Regions from separate parts of the Micromonospora sp. NPDC085948 genome, predicted to be linked through region 4. Evidence: riboswitches for the same ligand, from Rfam matches in the RefSeq annotation. Region 4 holds a riboswitch; each other region holds the start of a gene.
What was found. A riboswitch is a leader RNA that binds a small molecule or an ion and turns the genes downstream of it on or off. The one in region 4 is predicted to bind cyclic di-AMP.

Region 1 (3,490 bases), on a different contig from region 4:
GACACCGTCCACCCTGGTCAGGGGGCTCGGCGCGGCGCGCGTCGACACGCCCGCGGTCAATGCGCCCGGGTCGGCACGACGGTAGCGTGGGGACGTGGCTTCCGGTCGCGCTCACCGTGGCCAGGTGGCCGACGGGGCTCCCCATCGCTCTGCTTCCTCAGCGAGGTGCCGACCATGGAGACCACCGTCTTCTACCAGTTCGTAACCGAGGTACCGCAGGCCGCTGCCATCTGGTCGGCCCTGTTCCTGCTGGCGCTCGGCGTGCTCGCCGTGCTTGTCGCCCGGCCCGAAGAGGACCGGCCCACCGCCGACCCGTCCCCGGCCGTGCCGACCGCGCGTGAGGTGGCGGCGGCCGCGATCGTCGACCGGCGCCGGTACGCCGAGGAGGTGGCCGTCGCGGCGGCCGGCGCGGCCCGGACGGCCCAGCGGCGACGCGATGCCTGGCTGGCCAGTCAGGAGCAGGCCGAACGCGCCTGGGCGCGCTACGACGAGGCGGACACCGCCGCGCGCCGCTTCGCGGGGTCCGGGGCGCTGCCCAGCCCGGCCACGCCCCGCACCCCCGCCGAGTACGCCGCCCGGGAGCGCTACCTGCACCGCGCGGCCACGGCGGCGTACTGGCGGGGCGACCTGAGCATGGCGCAGCTCAGCGACGTGTTCGGGCACCGGCACGGCTGGGATCCCCGGCGGCACCCGGTCGAGCAGGAAGCGCTGCTCAGCCGGTCGATCCGGGACGCGAGACGGGCCGACCACCAGGCCGCCGCCAGCGCGGAGCGGGCCGCCTGGCGGGCTGCGGAACTGGCCGCCGAGTCGGCGCGCACCCTTGCCGAGGAGGCGTGCGCGGCAACGGCCCGGCTGCGGCCGAGTCGGGCACCCGCCCGCCGGCTGGTGCGCGGGGCGGCCCGTCCCGCCGTGGTGGCACGCTGGCGCCCGGCCCGCGCGGGTTGAGCCCGATCTGTTGTGTGAGCCCGGTCACGGAATGTGGAATCGGGCGTCCGGCACGTTCGGCGCGATTGTTCCCGGGATTCTGACCGCAGTTTCGGCGACCTGTCCGGTTGTCGCCCACAGGCGTCACCGTAACCGCTTGTCCCATCGAGTCACATCAGCGGCAGAACGCGCAGAAATTGTCGCGCCGATTCGGGTTTACGCAGGTGAACCTGGCTTGGCATGGTGTGAACGGGCCAGTAGTGTCGTCCCGTCCGGTGCGGTAACCGATCGCAACAGGCGACGCCGCGCCGACCCGCTCAATCGTCATGAACGAACCGGGGACCCATCAGTACGTCCGGGGTGAATCCGCGAGCCACGGCCCGCGGTAGGGCGATCTTCCCGCCCGAATCCGTCAGCTAACCCGGTAGGCGGTGTCGGAAGGAGTTCCATCCTCGTGCAGCACCTCTCCACCCCTCGGCTGTTCCCTCGCCTCCACGGCACAGCGGTGCCCCCGCTCATCCGTCCAGTGACGGTGAGCTGACCCCCCGGGTCATCGCCTCACCGCCCGGCCACGCCGGGCGTTCCCCTGAGCGGTTCACCACCCGCGGACCACCGTCCGCGCGATGGCGCCTGCCCGGATACCGGTCCGGCCCCGGTGTGCCGCTCTCCCCCCGACCGTGGAGGACCCCGTGAAGCACACCATGCAGCGTCAGCTCCGCCGCCTCGCGACCGAGCGCCCGTACCAGATCGTCGCCGCCTCCGCCGCGGCCCTCGTGCTCGCCGCCACCACCGGCACCCTGCTCGCCACCGCCGACGACGCGCCGGCCGGCCAGCGCACCGCGACCACTGTCGCCGAGATGCGCACCGACGTCGCCGCCTCCCGGGGCGAGGTGCGGGACGCGTCTCCGTCGGCGAGCGCCGCGCCGAGCAGCGCCGCCCCGGCCACCAGCGCCGCGGCGCCCGCCGCCAAGGCCAGCAGCAACCCGGACCTGACCCGGAAGCCGGAGCGGCCGAAGCCGCCCGCGACAAAGGTGCTCGACTACGAGTACGAGGCGCAGAACACGTACTACAACTGCGGCCCGGCGGCCACCCGCAACGCGCTCAGCGCCACCGGGATCGACCGGACCCAGGAGGAACTCGGCGCCGAACTGGGCACCACCGAGTTGGGCACCAACTCGGCCGAGGACACCACCCGGGTGCTCAACGCCGAGGTGAAGGGCTCCCCGTACCGGACCCGGATGTTCGTCGGCGCGCCCAGCCCGGCGCAGATGGACCGCCTCCAGGCCGACGTCGTCAAGGCCATCACCGACGGCCGCGGCGTGGTCGCCAACGTCGTCGGGGACGCCACCGACACCGACGGCTCCTGGCACTCCTACGGCGGCGGCCACTACATCGCCGTCGTGGGTTACAAGGACAACGGCCGCACGGTACGCATCGCCGACTCGGCGAACCCGGCCGACCCGTCGTACTGGGTCACCACCATCGACCTGGCCAACTGGATCGCCAGCCGGGGCTACTCCGCCTGACCCGGCACGCTGACCGCCACGGGCGCCGTCCCTCACGAGGGGCCGGCGCCCGTCGCGTCCTCCACGGCGGTACGCCCCCGTCGACGACTCTCGTCCCTGGCCGTGAACCGTGGGAGACTGCGGCCGTGGTGGATGAATCGGGTGGTCACGCCGGTCGACGGCCGGTCCTGCTGCTGTTGCACGGCCTGGGGGCCACCGGTGACGTGTGGTTGCCCTGGGCGCCGTACCTGGAGCAACACTGGCCCGGCCGGTGGCTGGCACCGGACCTCGCGGGCCACGGCTGGGCGTCGCCGCTGCCGTCGTACTCCTTCGCCGGCTTCGCCGAGCGGATCGCGCCGGCCCTCGCCCCCGACGACCGGCTCGTCGTGCTCGGGCACTCGCTGGGTGGCGTGGTGGGCCTCGCGTTGGCCGCGCGCGACGCCGGTATGCCGGTGGACGCGGTGGTCGGCTTGGGGATCAAGGCGCTCTGGTCGCCCGCCGAACTGGAACGGGCCGCCGAACTGGCCGCCCGCCCGGTGAGCTGGTTCGCCAGCCGTACCGAGGCGGCCCGCCGCTACCTGCGCGTCTCCGGGCTGGCCGGCCTGCTCCCGCCGGACCACCCGGTGGTGGACGCCGGCCTCCGTCAGGTCGACGGCCGGTGGCGGCTCGCCATGGATCCGAACGCCTTCGCCGTCGGCGAGCCCGACCTGACCGGACTGCTGACGGCGACCGACGTACCGGTGCTGCTGGCGCGCGGCGAGCACGACCCGATGGTCACCGACGCGCAGCTCAAGGAGTACGGCGTGCCGGTCGCCACGCTGCCCGGTCTCGGGCACAACGCGCACGTGGAGAACCCGGCGGCCGTGCTGGCGCTGCTCGACGCGTACCGCTGAGGGTTTGGGCCGTCAGCCCGGGTCAGGCGAGGGGGGAGAGCTGCGGCGAGCGTTCGGCCGCGGGGTCCTCCGACGCCGTCAGCTCCCGGCGCGCGGCGGTCAGGAACGCCTCGGCGTACGACGTGGCGGGGAAGTCACCCAGGTAACGCCGGCGGGTGGCCCAGCGCT
Region 2 (3,490 bases), on a different contig from region 4:
CACCCAGAGTCGGCACCGGGCCGTGCGGCACTGTCGACGTCCGCGTGGACGAGGGACCCGCCGCCGGCCAGCAGGTGCAGACACCGGTGCCCGACGGGCCGGGCGCGCCACGTGTCGACGTCGGCGACGAGATCATCCTGGTCGAGTTGACCGATCCGACCGATCCCACGGTCAGCAACTGGAACATCGCCGAGCATCAGCGCGGCACCCCGCTGGTGTGGCTGGCGGTGGTCTTCGCCGCCGCGATCGTCGCGTTCGGCCGGTGGCGGGGGTTGGCCGCGCTCGCCGGGTTGGCGGCCAGCTTCGCCATCCTGCTCACCTTCGTGCTGCCGGGCATCGGCGCCGGCCGGTCACCGCTCCTGGTGGCGGTGGTCGGTGCCGCCCTGATCATGTTCGTGGTGCTCTATCTGACCCACGGCGTCACCGCGCAGACCTCGGTCGCGGTGCTCGGCACCCTGGGCAGCCTGGTGCTGACCGGCGCGCTCGCCACCGTCGCCACCGCGGCGACCCACCTCACCGGCTTCGGCAGTGAGGACGCCACGACACTGTCGATGTTCCAGGGTGACGTGGACCTGCACGGCCTGCTGCTCGCCGGGATCATCATCGGTTCGCTCGGGGTGCTCGACGACGTGACGGTCACCCAGGCGGCCACCGTCACCGAGCTGTCGAACGCCAATCCCGGGCTGACCCGCTTGCAGCTGTACCGCGCGGCGACCCGCGTCGGCCGGGCGCACATCGCCTCCACTGTCAACACCATCGTGCTGGCGTACGCGGGCGCGTCGCTGCCCCTGCTGCTCCTGCTCACCGCCGACGCGCGGCCGATCGGGCAGTTGCTCACCAGCGAGTTCCTCGCGCAGGAGATCGTCCGCAGCGCGGTCGCCACCCTCGGGCTGATCGCCGCCGTGCCACTGACCACCGGGCTGGCCGCGATCGTGACCGCCGCCGGGCGCACCGAGACCACGCCGCCCGCCGAGGTCGCTCGGCCGCGCCCCCAGGCCGACCGGGCGGAGGCGCTGGCCGCCCTCAGCTCACCGCGCACCTCTCGACCCGACGAGCCGGACCAGACGCGGACCCCGCCCCCATCCACCGCCACCGACGGGTGGCCGGAGTCGAACAGGAGCACGGATACGGCATGGTGACACTCCTCAGCGTGACCAGATCGGGCCTCCCCCCTGAGAACCGCGTCACTGGTCACCCAACGCTATGGCGAAATGACACTTTTGGTCGGCATCCAGGCGTAGCTCACCCAGTCGACTCTCGGGTAACCTCGCTGCCGGTTACCGATGAAGGCGCGAAGCGGCGCCTGCGGTGCCACCGCCCAATCGCCAACCGGCGAGCCGGGGACCCAGGTGTGTGGGGTGAATCCGCGTCAGCGGTAGGGGCCACTTCCGCCCCGAACCCGTCAGCTAACCCGGTCGGCGGTCGACGGAAGGGAACATTGTGACGGCACCCCTACGCCGCTGGCTGACACCCGTGGTGGCCGTGATCGCCGCACTGACCGTGCTCGCCGGCCCCCTCCCGGCCCACGCCGCCCCGACGACCCCCACACCGTCCGGGCACGAGGAGGACGACGAGCCCAAGCTGCTCAACGACGTCATCGAGCAGGTGAACCGCGACTACTCCGCCGCCAAGTCCAAACTGGACAAGTCCAAGAAACGGCAGTTGGAGTTGGCGCTGGAGGTGGACCGGGCCAAGGCCGACCTGGACGCGCTGGCGCCACAGGTCGGGCAGATCGCCTCCCAGTCGTACCGGACCGGTCGGATCGGTGCGCTGGCGATGCTGCTCGAGAGCAACGCCCCGGACACGTTCGTGCAGCGCGCCGCGATGCTCGACGAGATCAACATGGTGAACGAGAACAAGCTCGCCGAGGTCAACGCGGTGAAGGCCCGTGCCGAGCAGGCCAAACTGCTCCTCGACACCGAGGTCCGCGAGCAGCAGAAGCAGACCGCCGTGATGGCCAAGCGCAAGAGCGAGGCCGACAAGGCGCTCGCCCTGGTCGGCGGCAAGGGCTTCACCGGCGGCCTGGTGGACGCCACCTCGCCGGTCGCCAAGATCGGCCCGGGTCGCACCGCCGACGGCGACTGGAAGGCGCAGTCCTGTAGCGAGAAGGACCCCACCACGTCCGGCTGCGTCACGCCGCGCACACTGCACGCGTACAAGGAGGTCAGGCGGGCCGGCTTCACCCGGTTCGTCGGCTGTCACCGCAATGGTGGACCGTACGAGCACCCGAAGGGCCGCGCCTGCGACTGGTCGCTCCAGAAGAGCGGCTTCTCACCCTGGCACAACGAGGACACCCGGACGTACGGCAACAACGTCGCCGCGTTCCTCATCCGCAACGCGGACCGGCTCGGCATCTACTACGTGATCTGGAACCGGCAGATCTGGTTCCCGGCGACCGGCTGGAAGTCGTACAGCGGGCCGTCGAACCACACCGACCACGTGCACATGTCGATGCTCTGACCCGCAGCATCCTTCGTCGAGGGCCGTTCCGCGTCGCGCGGGGCGGCCCTCGACGCGTCAGGCGGCCGCGACCGGTTCGGCTGACGCGGTCGGCACGCCGAGCGCCGCGAAGCCGGCCGGCACGGCGGCCACCGGGCGCACCACCCCGGCGGCGAGCCGGTACGACACACCCACCACCGCGCACCGTCCCTGCGCCACCTCGGCGGCCAGCACGGGCGACTGCCCGAGCAGCGCCTCGACGGTCTGCGCGATGTGGATGTCGACGATCCCGTCGATGTCGTCCACGCCCTCGGTCTCGGCCCGGCGCAGGCTGGGCAGCACGGCATCGACGACCGCGCCCAGGTGCCCGGGGGGCTGGGTGCCGGTCGCGACGGTCTCCCGCGCCGCCTGCACCGCCCCGCACGAGTCGTGGCCGAGCACCACCACCAGCGGGGTGCCGAGGACGGTCACCGCGTACTCCACGCTGCCGAGCACCTCCGGACCGGCCGTGTGCCCGGCCGTGCGGACCACGAACAGGTCACCCAGCCCCCGGTCGAAGATGATCTCGGCGGCCAGCCGGGAGTCGGAGCAGCCGACGATCACCGCGAACGGATGCTGCCCGTCGGCCACGGCGGACCGGCGCCCGGCGTCCTGGTTGGGGTGGCGCGGGACCCCGCTGACGAAGCGCTGGTTGCCGGCGGTCAGCTCGGCGTACGCCCGGGCCGGCTCGGTGGGTGCGGACGCCTGGTCGGCGATCCGCTGCGAACCCGGCTGGCCGCCGGGAGTTCCAGGACGACTCATCCCCGCACCTCGTCTTCATGCGTCTGACCTGGTCAGAGGGCTTATCAGCGGGCCGGCGGCGGCGCTGGCTCGGGCTCCACCGTCACACGCACCGTAAGATGCGTCAAGGTATGCGTGATTTAGATTTCATACGTTGACACCGGTTCGACCCCTGGGTGCCGCACCGGACGCACGACGGGCGAGACTCCCGGGGGCAGGGCGGACGCCCGGAGAGGCGGTCACACGATGGCGAGCACGGCGACGGGTGCCA
Region 3 (3,490 bases), on a different contig from region 4:
GGCACGCCGGCGGTGACGCAGCCGACGAACGCCGGCTGGTTGGTGGCGAAGTCCGGGTCGATCCGGACCAGACCGGTGGCGGGGGTGCCGGTGTCCAACCGGGGCGCGTGCAGCAGCTCGAAGTAGTGGTTCCAGTCCCAGTACGGGCCGGTGTCCCAGTGCATTCCACGGACGTTCGCGGCGATGGTGCCGGGCACGTTGTCGTGGCCGATGATGTGCTGGCGGTCCAGCGGGACGCCCAGCCGCAGCGCGAGGTGTCGGACCAACTTCGCCGAGGTCCGGTACATCGCCTCGGTGTACCAGGTGCCCTGCGCCGCGAAGCCCTCGTGCTCCAGCCCGACCGCCTTGGCGTTGACGTACCAGTTGCCGGCGTGCCAGGCGACATCCTTGGTCTTGACGTGCTGGGCGATGTGCCCGTCCACCGAGCGCAGCGTGTAGTGCCAGCTCACGTAGGTCGGGTCTTGGACGAGTCGCAGGGTGGTGGCCCAGCTTCCCTCGGTGTCGTGGATGACGATGTACTCGATCTTCTGCCGGGCGGGCCGGTCGGACAGGTCGTGGTTGCCGTAGTCCCCGTCGCCGAACGCCGCGTAGGGCGCCGGGATCCACTCGCAGGAGATGGTCCGGGGGCATTCCAGCCCGTCCGGGCGGGCGAGCCGACGCAGACCCAGCCGGTCCAGCCACGATCGCTGCGGCCGGATCGTCCGGGCCGGCAGCGTGATCCGCTGGCCGTCGTCGGTCACCCGCGACTCGCCGCTGCCGATGGTGGTGAAGACCTCGTCGGCGAAGGCCGCCGCGGCGTCGGCGCTGTCCGCGCCGGCGTAGCGGGCCACCGCGCCGTACCAGCTGGCCGGGTCGGTGCCGGCACCGACCGGCGCGCCCAACTCCCGCTGGTACGAGGCCAGCAGCGCGGCCCCGCCCCGGATGTTGACGTCGGCGTCGGTGCGCAGCGCGTCGGGGGTCGCGCCGGTCAGCGCGGCGGCGGCATCCACGGTCTGCAAGGCGGCGGCGGGTGGCGCCGGGTCCTCGGCCGGCCGGGGCGCGGGTGCCAGCGCGGTGCGGGAGTTGTCGCCACGCGGGTCCTCGGTGCCGGTGTCGTGGTGGCCGCCCACGGGCAGGGCGGTCACGTGTCGGGCGTCGGTCAGGTGCATGGGGCCGTAGCCGCCACTGGTGCTGGGTGTGCCGGCGTTGCTGTCCCAGCGGGACTCCAGGTAGGAGACGCCGAGCAGCACGTCGGTCGGTACGCCGTACTCGGCCGCCGCGGCGGCGTACCGCTGCTGGCGGTCGGCCGTGGGTGCGGCGGCGGTTGCGGGTGGTGGGACCGCGGTCGCGGCGGCGACCACGGCGGCGGCGAGCAGCGCACGCCGGCCGAGGAGCAGGGTTGGATGGTGCATCGAACCCCCTAGATTTCACGGATGAAGGTGAGGTCACCCTCGCGCCGTCCGGGAGTCCGCGTCAATACCTTTCTATGTGTCGACTCGTTGGGAAAGAATTCTTCACCTACGGCCGGTGATCCTTTCCGATCGGTACGGAGTGTCACGGCCGCACGGGTTGCGGAGTGGTAACAAGCGTCTCTACTCTGGTCATTCGTCGGCCCGATAGCAGCTCCGTCCAGCCCGGGCGGTAACGGTCCGACACCGCCGAGTCGTTTCCGAACGAACCGGGGACCCATGTCCCCCGGGGTGAATCCGCAGTCACTGCGGTAGGGCGCCCACTTCCCGCCCGAACCCGTCAGCTAACCCGGTAGGCGGTCAGGAAGAAGGAGTACGGAACCCCGGTGGCACTCCATGCCCCGCGGCCGTCGTCCGAGCGGTCGGCAGCAGCCGGCCCGCCGTCGATCGCGCCGCGCCCACGCTGGTCCCGCTTCACCACCGCGCTCGCCGCCCTGGCCGGCGTCGCCGTCGTCCTGACCGGCAGCGCCACGGCGGCCCACGCCGACCCGTCCGTCGCCGAGATCGAACGCCAGATCGACGCCGACTGGAACAAACTCGAACCGGTCATCGAACAGCACAACGCCACCCGCATCGACCTCGCCAACAAGCGCAGGCAGGCCCAGGCGCTGGCCGCCCGGATCGCCCCGCTGGAGCGTCAGGTCGACGCCGCCATGGACAAGGTCAGTGCCCTGGCCGTACGCGCCTACAAGGGCGAGAACGTGCTGACCGTCAACGCGGTGCTGGGCAGCCAGTCACCCAGCGAGGTGGTCGGCCAGCTCGAAATGCTCGACCGCTTCGCGCACAACCAGCAGCAGGACGTCCGCGAGGTGGCCGACCTGCGCGACGAGCTGGCCAGGCAGAAGGCGCCACTCGACGAGATGGTGACCCAGCTGACCCGTACCGAGGCTCAGTTGGCGGCGAAGAAGAAGCAGATCAACGACGAGATCGACAAGCTGCAGAAGCTGCGCCTCAAGGTGTACGGCAGCGGTGGCGGCGGTCCGTTGCGCCCAGCTCCCTGCCCCGGCAGCTATCCCGGCGGCGCCGCGGGCACGGCGGTCAAGTTCGCCTGCGCGCAGATCGGCAAGCCCTACGTCTGGGGTGCCGAGGGCCCGAACTCGTACGACTGCTCCGGGCTGATGCTGGCCGCCTGGGCGAAGGCCGGTGTGTCCCTGCCGCACAACGCCGCCGCGCAGAGCCGCGTCACCAAGAACGTCAGCAAGGCCGACCTGCGCCCCGGCGACCTGGTCTTCTACTACAGCGACATCCACCACGTCGGCATGTACGTCGGTGGCGGCTGGGTGGTGCACGCCTCGCAGGCCGGTCAACCGGTCAAGATGAAGAAGGTCGACGACGGCCCGATCCACAGCTACGGCCGTCCAGGCTGATCAGGGGTACTGACCGAAGGGCCCGCCGCGACTCGTCGCGGCGGGCCCTTGTCGTTCACGGGGTCAGCGGGTGGGCCAGGTGCGCCAGTGCTGCCAGGCGCGGCTGGGCGTCGGCCCCCGCTGCCCCTGGTAGCGCGAGCCGTAGACCGCCGAGCCGTACGGGTGCTCGGCCGGCGAGGAGAGCCGGAAGATGCAGAGCTGCCCGATCTTCATGCCCGGCCAGAGAGTGATGGGCAGGTTCGCCACGTTCGAGAGTTCGAGCGTGACGTGACCGGAGAAGCCGGGGTCGATGAAGCCGGCGGTGGAGTGCGTCAGCAGCCCGAGCCGCCCCAGTGAACTCTTGCCCTCCAGCCGGCCGGCGAGCTGGTCGCCCAGCGAGATGACCTCAAGCGTCGAGGCGAGCACGAACTCCCCGGGGTGCAGCACGAACGGCTCCCCGTCGGGCACCTCGACCGCCGACGTCAGGTCGTCCTGCTGCATCGCCGGGTCAATGTGGGTGTAGAGGTGGTTGTTGAAGACCCGGAAAAGCCGGTCCAGCCGTACGTCGATGCTGGAAGGTTGGACCAGGGTGGGCTCGAACGGCTCCAGGCCCAGCGTGCCGGCCTTGATCTCGGAGACCAGGTCGCGGTCGGAGAGCAGCATCGGACCACCTTAGCCGCGGGCCTCAAAACCCCC
Region 4 (3,490 bases):
GACCGCCCCCGCCCCGCCGTCCCGCCTCATGATCGTGCTCGATCCAGGATCTAGTGGCCTGCGGGCGTCGGGAGGCCACTACGTCCTGGTTATAGCGCGATCTTGGCGGCGCGATCTTGGCGGCCCGGTCGCGTCAGCCCGGGTCGCGCCAGCCCGGTCGTGGTGGCGCGGTCACGGGTTGCGGCCGTGGCCTGCCAGGGCGGGTCGGGCGGCGGGACGTCGGCCCCACGGCTTGTACGTGGACAGCACCGTCGCGATGATCATCAAGGTCGTCGACACCGCCGGCGCGATGACCAGGTCCACGCGGTCCCGGGCGGGGAGGGCGGCGCCCACCGCACCGGCGTGCCGCAGATTCGGCGTGAGCAGGAACAACACCAGTCCGACCATCACCGTGGTGAGCACGAGCTTGGCCAGCACCCAGCGATGGCGCCACAGCCCCCACGGGGTGAGTAGCGCGCTGGCGACCCCGATCAGCCAGACCAGGACGCTCAGCGGCGCGAACAGCACCGTGCCGACCAGCGCCGTGACCGGGTAGACCACCGCCGGGTCGGCGCCCCGCTGCACGGCGATGCCGAGGGTGAGGAGCACCAGGTCGGCGCCGAGCCAGCCGAGCGAGGTGACCAGGTGCAGGGTGAGGAGCCCCTTGCGGGCGGTGGGTGGGATCCGACGCATACCGCGATGCTGCCCGCCGACCCGCGCCGGGTCGTCCGACCGCCGACGACATCCGGGGTACGCCCGGCGACGTACCCCGGCCCGGCGACACCATCCTGATCAACACGACAATCGCCGACTCCGGGGTATCCCGTCGTCCGGACACCCCGGAGTCGGCGACCGCGAGTGGATCACCCCCGGACCGGACCGGGGGAGCCGTCGGGTGGGTCAGTAGACCGACAGGTGTACGTGGTTGGTGTGGTCGGTGGACGGGGTCCCGCTCGCGCCGCTGTACGACTTCCACCCGCTGCTGGGCAGCCAGATCTGCCGGTACCAGATCACGTACAGCACGGCGAGCCGGTCGGCGTTGCGGATGAAGTACGCGGCCAGGTTGTTGCCGTACGTCTTGTCGCCGCCGGTGGCGTTGCCGCCGAAGCCGCTCGCCTGGGCGGCGAAGTCGCAGGCCCGGCCCTTGGGATGTTCACCGGAGCCGCTGGGGCGGTGACAGGAGACGTACCGGGTGAAGCCGGCGGCCTTGGCCTGGTTGAGCGCGTGCAGGGTGCGCGGGGTGATGCAGCCGTTGGCGGGGGTGGGGTCGTTGACGCTGCACGACTCGGATGGCCAGGAGCCGTCCGAGTTGCGGGGTGCCGCCTTCGCGTTGGCGGTGGAGGTGCCCCGGTTGGAGCCGCTGTCGGCGGTGGGCTGCGGCTTGGGGGTGTTGGCCACGGTCAGGGCCCGTTCGGCCTGGTCCTTGCGCTTGGCCATCACCGCGACCTGCTTGCGCTGTTCGGTGATCTCGCCGTTCAGGGCGGTCCGGGTGCGGTTGGCCTGGTCCTTGGTGGCGAGCAGATCGCGCAGCACCCGGTCCTCGTTGGCGGCCACCGCCTCCAGGGCGGCGGCCCGGTCCATGAAGCCCTCCGGGCTGTTGCTGTTGAGCAGCGCCGACACCGCGCCGAGCCGGCCGGTGCGGTACGCCACGCCGGCGATCTGACCGACCTTGCCGTCGCGCTGGGCCAGCTCGACCTCGATGGTCTTCAGTTGGGTGGCGAGTTGCTGCTGCCGCTGCACGGAGGTGTCCAGAGCGCGCTTCGCGTCCAGGTAGCCCTTGCTGGCTGCCTCGAGTTGGGCGCGGAGCGAGGGGGTGCCGCCCTCCTCGTCGGAGTCGGGTGCGGCGGCGGCCCGCAGGCCGGTCGGGGGAGCGGCCGAGGCGGTGCCGGCCGGGATCGCGACGCCGAGGGCGAACATCGCGACGATCAGGGCCGCCAGTCGGGCGGCGGGTGGTCGTGCTGGTGCCACTGCGCATGTCCTTCCGTCAGCCGCCGACCGGGTTAGCTGACGGGTTCGGGACGGAAGATCCCTACCGCTGACGCGGATGCACCCCAGGAACGTGGTTCCCCGGTTCGCCCGGTTGGGCGATTAGGCGGCGGCCGCCACCGGCGCCTGGAGGGCGCCGCCTGGTGGAGGCCGGGACCGAGCCTACCGGTGCGGGTGGGGCGGCTGCAGCCGATGTGACGGACGGTGCGTACGTCGTCACGAGAAAAGTGTCACCACTCGATCGAGCCGCAGGCTCCGGAGGCGGCGCCGGGCTCGATCTGCAACGTCGCGTGTTCGATCCGGAAGTCGTCGTGCAGGGCGGTACGCGCTGCGGTGAGCACCGCGCCGACCTCGGCGCCGGGTGCCATGGTCAGGTGCGCGGAGGCCACGTCCATGCCGGAGGTGAGCGTCCAGACGTGCAGGTCGTGCACCTCGACCACCCCGGGGACCGCGGCCAGCCGGTCGTGCACGGCGGTCACCTGGAGGTGCTCCGGGGCGGCCTGCACCAGGATGCGGACGGCGGCCCGTGCCAGCCGCCAGGTGCGCGGCAGGATGAACACGCCGATGGCGACGGCGACCAGTGGGTCGGCCCACCACCAGTCGGTGACGGAGATGAGGAGCGCCGCGCCGATCACGCCGAGTGAGCCCAGCAGGTCGCCGAGCACCTCCAGGTAGGCGCCCTGGATGTTGATGCTCTCCCGGGCTCCGGCGCGGAGCAGGGCGAAGGCGGCGATGTTGGCGAGCAGGCCGAGCACGGCCACCACGAGCATCGGGCCGGCGACGACCTCGTGCGGGTCGCCGAAGCGGCGGATCGCGGTGATCAACACGTAGATCGCGACGCCGGAGAGCAGAACGGCGTTGGCCAGCGCGGCGAGGACCTCGAGTCGGTAGAGCCCGAAGGTGCGCTGCGGGTCGGTGGTGGCCCGGCGGGTCGCGGTGATCGCGGCGAGCGCCATCCCGATGCCGAGCACGTCGGTGAACATGTGTCCGGCGTCGGAGAGCAGGGCGAGTGAACCGGTGTGCAGGGCGGTCACCGCCTCGACCACCATCAGAGCGGCGAGCAGCCCGAATGCCGCCCAGAGTCGACCCCTGTGCTGGTGTGCGGCATTGGCGACCGACCCATGGTGGTGGTCATGACCTGCGCCCACGAGATCCACCTTCCGCCGCCGGTTGGGGCCCGGTCAAATGTATGCTCACATCGCTATGTATGCAAGTGTGGCGTGGACCGCTGGTCCGCCGGGCGAGGCGCGCCGGATCAGCCGGTTGGATCGATGGTGGTGAGCCGTTGCGTGGCCCGGGAAAGTGCCACGTACAGGGTGCGTACCCCCGCGCCCGGATCCGCCCGGATCTCGCTCGGGGCGACGAGCACGACCCCGTCGTACTCCATGCCCTTGGCCTCCAGGCTGGTCACCACCTGGAGGCGCGGCGCGGCGAGCGCGGCGAGCCAACCGGCGACCTCGTCGCGGCGGGGGACCGGCGTGATCACCCCGACCGTGCCCTCCACCTCGGCCAGCAGCCCGGCGGC

Region 1: it holds a riboswitch for cyclic di-AMP, as region 4 does, so the genes downstream of both, AB0O48_RS11525 (C39 family peptidase) here and AB0O48_RS24975 (hypothetical protein) in region 4, are expected to answer to the same signal.
Region 2: it holds a riboswitch for cyclic di-AMP, as region 4 does, so the genes downstream of both, AB0O48_RS04745 (hypothetical protein) here and AB0O48_RS24975 (hypothetical protein) in region 4, are expected to answer to the same signal.
Region 3: it holds a riboswitch for cyclic di-AMP, as region 4 does, so the genes downstream of both, AB0O48_RS13925 (NlpC/P60 family protein) here and AB0O48_RS24975 (hypothetical protein) in region 4, are expected to answer to the same signal.

Annotation. Positions count from the first base shown of each region.
Region 1 covers NZ_JBFBJW010000003.1:413,649-417,138, reverse strand. Annotated here, with positions in the region: gene AB0O48_RS11535 (acyltransferase) at 1-2, shown strand, start outside; gene AB0O48_RS11530 (hypothetical protein) at 175-945, shown strand; cyclic di-AMP (ydaO/yuaA leader) riboswitch at 1,229-1,370, shown strand; gene AB0O48_RS11525 (C39 family peptidase) at 1,602-2,450, shown strand; gene AB0O48_RS11520 (alpha/beta fold hydrolase) at 2,576-3,322, shown strand; gene AB0O48_RS11515 (CDP-glycerol glycerophosphotransferase family protein) at 3,345-3,490, opposite strand, start outside.
Region 2 covers NZ_JBFBJW010000001.1:990,671-994,160, forward strand. Annotated here, with positions in the region: gene AB0O48_RS04740 (YibE/F family protein) at 1-1,139, shown strand, start outside; cyclic di-AMP (ydaO/yuaA leader) riboswitch at 1,306-1,436, shown strand; gene AB0O48_RS04745 (hypothetical protein) at 1,441-2,460, shown strand; gene AB0O48_RS04750 (carbonic anhydrase) at 2,518-3,240, opposite strand; gene AB0O48_RS04755 (MarR family winged helix-turn-helix transcriptional regulator) at 3,466-3,490, shown strand, end outside.
Region 3 covers NZ_JBFBJW010000004.1:322,109-325,598, forward strand. Annotated here, with positions in the region: gene AB0O48_RS13920 (N-acetylmuramoyl-L-alanine amidase) at 1-1,391, opposite strand, end outside; cyclic di-AMP (ydaO/yuaA leader) riboswitch at 1,626-1,761, shown strand; gene AB0O48_RS13925 (NlpC/P60 family protein) at 1,775-2,815, shown strand; gene dcd (dCTP deaminase) at 2,879-3,457, opposite strand.
Region 4 covers NZ_JBFBJW010000011.1:119,057-122,546, forward strand. Annotated here, with positions in the region: gene AB0O48_RS24965 (SRPBCC family protein) at 1-2, shown strand, start outside; gene AB0O48_RS24970 (hypothetical protein) at 172-672, opposite strand; gene AB0O48_RS24975 (hypothetical protein) at 880-1,896, opposite strand; cyclic di-AMP (ydaO/yuaA leader) riboswitch at 1,953-2,084, opposite strand; gene AB0O48_RS24980 (cation diffusion facilitator family transporter) at 2,196-3,113, opposite strand; gene AB0O48_RS24985 (AAA family ATPase) at 3,221-3,490, opposite strand, start outside.